One region of the Enterobacter sp. ECC-175 genome, then DNA from elsewhere that is predicted to be linked to it. Evidence: predicted binding sites of a transcription regulator. Region 1 holds the regulator's gene; each other region holds the start of a gene.

Region 1 (2,269 bases):
AGCATGTGCAGCTGCTGGTAGCACTGGCTGATGAGATCGACCACCTTCTGCTGGCGCGTCAGCAGTGGCGGCAGGGATTTTTCCGGGTCGGTATGCTGCGTGAGCAGGGTGTATTTGGCTTCGCAGTAGTCGGCCAGCTGAACGTAGAGCAGGCTCAGGGATTCGCGCAGCGGCTGTTCCCGCCACAGCCAGAACCAAAACCAGTTGAATACGCCGTACCACAGCGTGCCGAGGGCGTAGATCAGCAGCGGCTCCCATACCGGCATATTGCCCGCGAGGCTTAGGGTGAAAATGGCGGCGATCAGCGAGGCGGGCAGCAGGCGGGCGTGCAGCGAACTGATTTCAGCGGTAACGCCGAGCGTCATCGCCAGTACGGTTAAAATCAGCGGCAGTGGAATATCGCGCGCCAGCAGCAGCTGAACGGCGAGGCTACAGCCGGCAAACAGGCTGCCGCCAACGATCAGGCGTTTGAAAAAGCGCTTGTGCGGCGTGTCCAGCCCGGCAATGTTGCAGCAGGCGGGCACCAGGGAAAACAGCAGCCCCTGCTGGAGATGTCCAAGAATGAGGCCAATGGCCACGGGCAGGCACAACACCAGCGTTTGTCGCAGTGCGTAGTTTACTTCCGGGTGATAGATCAGCCTGCGCCACATGGGGGATAGAGACAAAAACGGCGTGACACCCTGCGGTGGCACGCCGTTTGACCGGAATTAACGGGTTCCGTAAACCACGATGGTTTTACCGTGTGCAGAGATCAGGTTCTGATCTTCCAGCATTTTTAGAATACGACCCACCGTTTCACGGGAGCAACCGACGATCTGACCAATCTCCTGGCGGGTAATTTTAATTTGCATGCCGTCAGGGTGGGTCATGGCGTCTGGCTGTTTCGCCAAGTTCAGCAGGGTCTGTGCGATACGACCGGTGACGTCGAGGAAGGCGAGGTTGCCCACTTTTTCAGACGTAACCTGCAGGCGGCGCGCCATCTGCGAAGAAAGACGCATCAGGATGTCCGGGTTAACCTGGATCAGCTGACGGAACTTTTTGTAAGAAATTTCAGCCACTTCACATGCTGTCTTTGCACGAACCCAGGCGCTACGTTCCTGGCCTTCTTCAAACAGGCCCAGTTCACCGATGAAATCGCCCTGGTTCAGATAAGAAAGGATCATCTCTTTCCCTTCTTCATCTTTGATCAGCACTGCCACCGAGCCTTTAACGATGTAATACAACGTTTCCGCTTTTTCACCCTGGTGAATCAGCGTGCTCTTTGATGGGTACTTATGAATGTGGCAATGAGACAAGAACCATTCGAGAGTCGGGTCTGTTTGCGGTTTGCCAAGCACCATGCGCTGTTATCCTCTGTTATAAGCTGTCTCCAGAGCCATACGTTGCATCCTGACTCTGGGTTTGCAATCGAATTCTTACCCATACCTGGGAAGTCGGCCGTCTAATGTGTCGCAGCCAGTAAAGTTTGATGTCCTCTGCATACATGTGTAACGTCAATGTATTACTGTAGCATCCAGAGTGTTTTAGCATAGCTTTTGCCGCGTGTCTCCTGGTGTCTCGCTTCAGCATGATGCAGGTCGCCTTCCGTTGCGAGAAATGTAACGCGCGCGTAATCTGTCACCAAAAATGCAACGTTGGAGTTAATAAATATGCAAGCGCGTGTGAAATGGGTCGAAGGGCTAACCTTCCTGGGCGAGTCCGCTTCCGGCCACCAGATTTTGATGGACGGTAACTCCGGCGATAAAGCGCCAAGCCCGATGGAGATGGTGCTGATGGCGGCAGGCGGATGCAGCGCGATTGACGTGGTGTCTATCCTGCAGAAAGGCCGTCAGGAGGTGACCAATTGCGAAGTGAAGCTGACGTCGGAACGTCGCGAAGAGGCGCCGCGCCTGTTCACGCACATCAACCTGCACTTTATCGTCACGGGCAAAGAGCTGAAAGACGCGGCGGTGGCGCGCGCGGTTGACCTGTCCGCTGAGAAGTACTGCTCCGTGGCGCTCATGCTGGAGAAAGCGGTGAACATTACCCATTCATATGAGGTGATCGAAGCGTAATGTCGGGGCATCGCGCCTGTTGATGCCCACACTCTAGCCCTCTCCCACGGGGAGAGGGAATATGCTCACGCGATCTGCTTGCCTTCCATCAGCCGCTGCACCAGCGGCGTCATGATTAACTCCATCGCCAGCCCCATTTTCCCGCCCGGAACCACCAGTGTGTTCATATGAGAAATAAACGAACCCTGCAGCATCGCCAGCAGCCACGGGTAATC
Region 2 (2,269 bases), 2.2 Mb from region 1:
CGTCATTTACGCTACTTCGTCGCCGTGGCGGAAGAGCTGCATTTTGGCCGGGCCGCCGCCCGGCTTAACATCTCTCAGCCTCCGCTTAGCCAGCAAATCCAGATCCTCGAACAGCAGGTTGGGGCGCGGCTGCTGGCGCGAACCAACCGCAGCGTCAGCCTGACGGCGGCGGGCGCGCAGTTTCTTGCCGACAGCCGCCAGATCCTCGCCATGGTGGAGGAAGCTGCCGCCAGAGCGGAACGCCTGTACCTGGGCGAGGCGGGCGAGCTGCGCATCGGCTTCACCTCCTCGGCGCCGTTTATTAGCGCCGTGTCGCACACCCTTTCGTCGTTCCGCCGCCATTACCCGGACGTGCACATTCAGACGCGAGAGATAAACACCCGCGAGCAAATCGCCCCTCTGAACGACGGCGCGCTCGACCTGGGGCTCATGCGCAATACGCAGCTGCCGGACTCTCTGGCGCGGCAGGTCATCCTGCGCGAGCCGCTGATGGCGATGATCCCGCGCGATCATCCTCTCGCCGCGCGGCCAGTCATCACGCTGGCGGAGCTGGCGAAGGAGCCGTTTGTCTTTTTCGATCCGCAGGTGGGCACAGGCCTGTATGACGATATTCTTGGCCTGATGCGTCGCTACGGTCTTGTGCCCTCTATCGCTCAGGAAGTGGGAGAGGCGATGACGATCATTGGCCTGGTCTCGGCGGGGCTTGGCGTTTCTATTCTTCCCGCCTCGTTTAAGCGGGTACAATTGCAGGAGATGCGCTGGGTCTCGCTTGCAGAAGAGGATGCCGTCTCGGAAATGTGGCTGGTGTGGTCGAAGCATCGCGAGGAGAGCCACGCTGCGCAGCGCTTTAAAAACCAGCTGATTAGCGCGTCGCAGGTCGCTTAATTCAGGGAAAAAGTGAGCAAAAATGTGCGTCAAATCACATGGCTAAGTAAAAATTTGACGACGCCTGGTGAAGTGCTTCACCATAGCCCACAGTTTATTTCGAAGCTCGAAAATAAGGGAGTACGAGGTGGTTGCTGATAGTCAGCCAGGGCATATCGATCAGATCAAGCAAACCAATGCGGGCGCGGTGTATCGCCTGATTGATCAGCTTGGCCCGGTTTCGCGTATCGATCTTTCGCGTCTTGCGCAGCTGGCGCCCGCCAGCATAACCAAGATTGTTCGCGAGATGCTGGAAGCGCACCTGGTGCAGGAAACGGAAATTCAGGAGCCCGGCAGCCGCGGCCGTCCGGCGGTGGGGCTGGTGGTTGAGACCGAGGCATGGCACTACCTGTCGATGCGCATCAGCCGGGGAGAGATTTTTCTCGCCCTGCGCGATCTGAGCAGCAAACTGGTGGTAGAAGATCAGCTCGACCTGCCGCTCGACGTCGGCCACTCCCTGCTGGACGCCATTATTACCCACATCGATCGGTTCTTTATTCGCCACCAGCAGCGCCTCGAGCGCTTAACCGCCATTGCGATTACCCTGCCGGGCATCATTGATACCGAAAACGGCATTGTGCACCGCATGCCGTTTTATGAGGGCGTAAAAGAGATGCCGCTGGGCGAGGCGCTGAGAAACCATACCGGCGTGCCCGTCTATATCCAGCACGACATCAGCGCCTGGACGATGGCCGAAGCGCTGTTCGGCGCCTCTCGCGGCGCGCGGGACGTGATCCAGGTCGTTATCGATCATAACGTCGGCGCGGGCGTCATTACCGACGGGCGGCTTCTCCATGCCGGCAGCAGCAGCCTGGTCGAAATCGGCCACACGCAGGTCGATCCCTACGGCAAGCGCTGCTACTGCGGCAATCACGGGTGTCTGGAAACCATTGCCAGCGTGGAGAGCGTGCTGGAGCTGGCGCAGGTTCGGCTGAGCCAGTCGATGAGCTCCTCGCTGCACGGCCAGCCCCTGACGGTCGAATCCCTGTGCGCCGCCGCGCGGGAAGGCGATCTGCTGGCGAAGGACATTATTACCGGCGTGGGTAACAACGTCGGGCGCATTCTCGCCATTATGGTGAATTTATTTAATCCGCAAAAAATCCTCATCGGCTCGCCGCTTGGTCAGGCGGCGGATATATTGTTCCCGGCAATATCGGCCTGCATTCACCAGCAGTCGCTTCCGGCCTACAGCCAGAAGATCGTGGTGGAAAGCACGCAGTTCTCTAACCAGGGGACGATGGCCGGCGCGGCGCTGGTAAAAGACGCTATGTACAACGGCTCGCTGCTGATTCGGCTATTGCAGGGTTAACTCTTTCCCGCAGATGCAAGAAAAATTGCGCTATCT
Region 3 (2,269 bases), 1.0 Mb from region 1:
GTCGCGCAGGCGTAAGCGGGAGAAAAGCTTAAGCTTTTGACCCGCGGTGCGCGCTTTGTTGGCGTCGACCAGGATCCGCGCCAGCTTTTTGCTTACGCCAATCGGCAGTACGGAAGAGGAGTCCGCCCCGCCCGCGATCCCGGCGCGAATCGTGCCCGCCATCAGGCTTTCCGCGACGTTGGCGACCGCCTGAAAGCTGGTGGCGCAGGCTCGGCTGACGCTGTAGGCGTCGGTGTGGACGTTCATCCCGGTACCCAGCACGATTTCACGCGCGATATTTGGCGCTTCGGGCATCTGAACGACCTGGCCGAAAACCAGCTGTTCAATCGCCTCCGGCGGTATTTCGCTGCGAGCCAGCATCTCCCCCACGACCATTTTGCCCAGATCGACGGCGGGTATGCCGTGATAGGCCGTCGCCTGACGGGCGAACGGCGTACGCAATCCGCTGACAATGGCAATGCGGTCACCCTGCCGGGTGGTAAGCGGTAATGCCTGACTCATAACACTCCCCTGTAAAAAAAATTCGCGTTAGCGCCAAAGTGGTCTGACCTGATAAATAGTCTTAACCATTTTTTTACATTGAGCCAATCGGGGAGACGAAAAAGTGGGAGCTAAGGCACAGAGAAGAAAAAGAAAATGCCCCCAGGTAAAAGCAAAACGGTAACCCGTAGGTTACCGTTTTTAGAGTTTGCACCCTCTCCCTGTGGGAGAGGCCGGGGTGAGGGCACCAGTCAGCAGAAATTAACGCAGGCCCAGCTGGAAAATCAGGGTTTCGGCTTCGCAGGCAAACACGAAGTCGATATCCAGCTTCACGCCGCCTTCCACTTCCGTGAAGGTGGACTTGATTTCGCACGGATCGGATTCCACGTCGCGCGCGCGCTGGGTCAGCGCGGCCAGCGTTTCGTCTGCCTCTGCACGGTTTGGGAAGACACGGCTGTAAGACGCGGTGCAATCGGTGTTGTCCATAATGGTACCAACATCCATACAGCAGCAAACCGGGGTTTCATCAGCACTGCATTTACTCATAGCTCAATTTCCTCTGTATTCGCGCCCTGCGCGAGATAAACACGATGCTGATATTTTACGCCCCGACGATAGCTCTCTCCAGCCGTTAATGGCGCAAAATCGGATAAGTGACCAATATCACACTAAAAAATGATCTAAAACAAAATTCGCCCTTTTGGATGAAGCGGTCTGGTCACAATTTTGCCAACCAGATCTCGTTTCAAGAAACATGTTTGAAAATATTAATAAACAAACTTGCAACATTCACGCTGGTCGGACCTATACTCACGCCACTGGTCTGATTTGTATGTAATACCGCAGACCCTACACTTCGCGCTCCTGTTACGGTATGTAACAATTATTGAATAAAAATAACTCAATGAGGTTATGGTCATGAGCCAGAAAACCCTGTTCAAAAAGACTGCGCTGGCAGTCGCAGTGGCAATCGTCTCAACGTCCGCCTGGTCCGCGGGCTTCCAGTTAAACGAATTTTCTTCCTCTGGCCTTGGCCGTGCGTATTCCGGGGAAGGTGCTATCGCTGATGACGCAGGTAACGCCAGTCGTAACCCTGCGCTGATCATGATGTTCGATCGCCCAACTTTCTCTGCGGGTGCCGTTTATATCGATCCTGATGTCAACATTTCAGGTAACTCGCCGTTCACGGGCGCGAGCCTGAAAGCAGACAACATTGCGCCAACCGCGTGGGTGCCAAACCTGCACTTCGTTGCGCCTATTAATGAACAGTTCGGTTGGGGCGCATCCGTCACCTCTAACTACGGTCTGGCAACCGAGTTTTCGGACAGCTACCCGGCTGGCGAATACGGCGGTAAAACCGATCTGACCACGCTGAACCTGAACCTGAGCGGCGCCTATCGTCTGAACGACAGCTGGAGCTTTGGTCTGGGCTTTGATGCGGTCTATGCCGATGCAAAAATCGAGCGTTATTCCGGCGAGCAAACTGCGGCCCTGCCGAAAAACAGTAACAAAATTGCCAGCCTCAAGGGCGACGAGTGGGGCTACGGCTGGAACGCCGGTATCCTCTATGAGCTGGATAAAAACAACCGCTGGGGTCTGACCTACCGTTCAGAAGTTAAAATCGACTTCGACGGCGATTACAAAAGCGGCATCCTGAGCCCGGTTAACGGCCTGGTTCCGGGTGCGGGCACCACTATCCCTTGGGGTACGTCTAACCAAACCGTTCCTGGCTCACTGTCGCTGCATCTGCCAGAAATGTGGGAAATCTCCGGTTATAACCGCGTTGCGC

The links. The regulator CRP, encoded in region 1, controls carbon source genes, mostly activating them, when cyclic AMP is high. The targets are predictions, from matches to a motif close to ATGTGANNNNNNTCACAT.
Region 2: mlc (sugar metabolism global transcriptional regulator Mlc) is a predicted target of CRP. The motif match lies at 908-925, and genes of this name have one in related genera.
Region 3: V1599_RS18045 (YfcZ/YiiS family protein) is a predicted target of CRP. The motif match lies at 1,132-1,149, and genes of this name have one in related genera.

What each region holds. Positions count from the first base shown of each region.
Region 1 covers NZ_CP143776.1:198,747-201,015, reverse strand. The annotation lists gene V1599_RS01095 (YccS/YhfK family putative transporter) at 1-650, opposite strand, end outside; gene crp (cAMP-activated global transcriptional regulator CRP) at 708-1,340, opposite strand; gene V1599_RS01085 (OsmC family protein) at 1,650-2,054, shown strand; gene V1599_RS01080 (phosphoribulokinase) at 2,120-2,269, opposite strand, start outside.
Region 2 covers NZ_CP143776.1:2,646,206-2,648,474, forward strand. The annotation lists gene V1599_RS12650 (LysR family transcriptional regulator) at 1-885, shown strand, start outside; gene mlc (sugar metabolism global transcriptional regulator Mlc) at 1,013-2,233, shown strand.
Region 3 covers NZ_CP143776.1:3,795,862-3,798,130, forward strand. The annotation lists gene fadI (acetyl-CoA C-acyltransferase FadI) at 1-501, opposite strand, end outside; gene V1599_RS18045 (YfcZ/YiiS family protein) at 742-1,026, opposite strand; gene fadL (long-chain fatty acid transporter FadL) at 1,399-2,269, shown strand, end outside.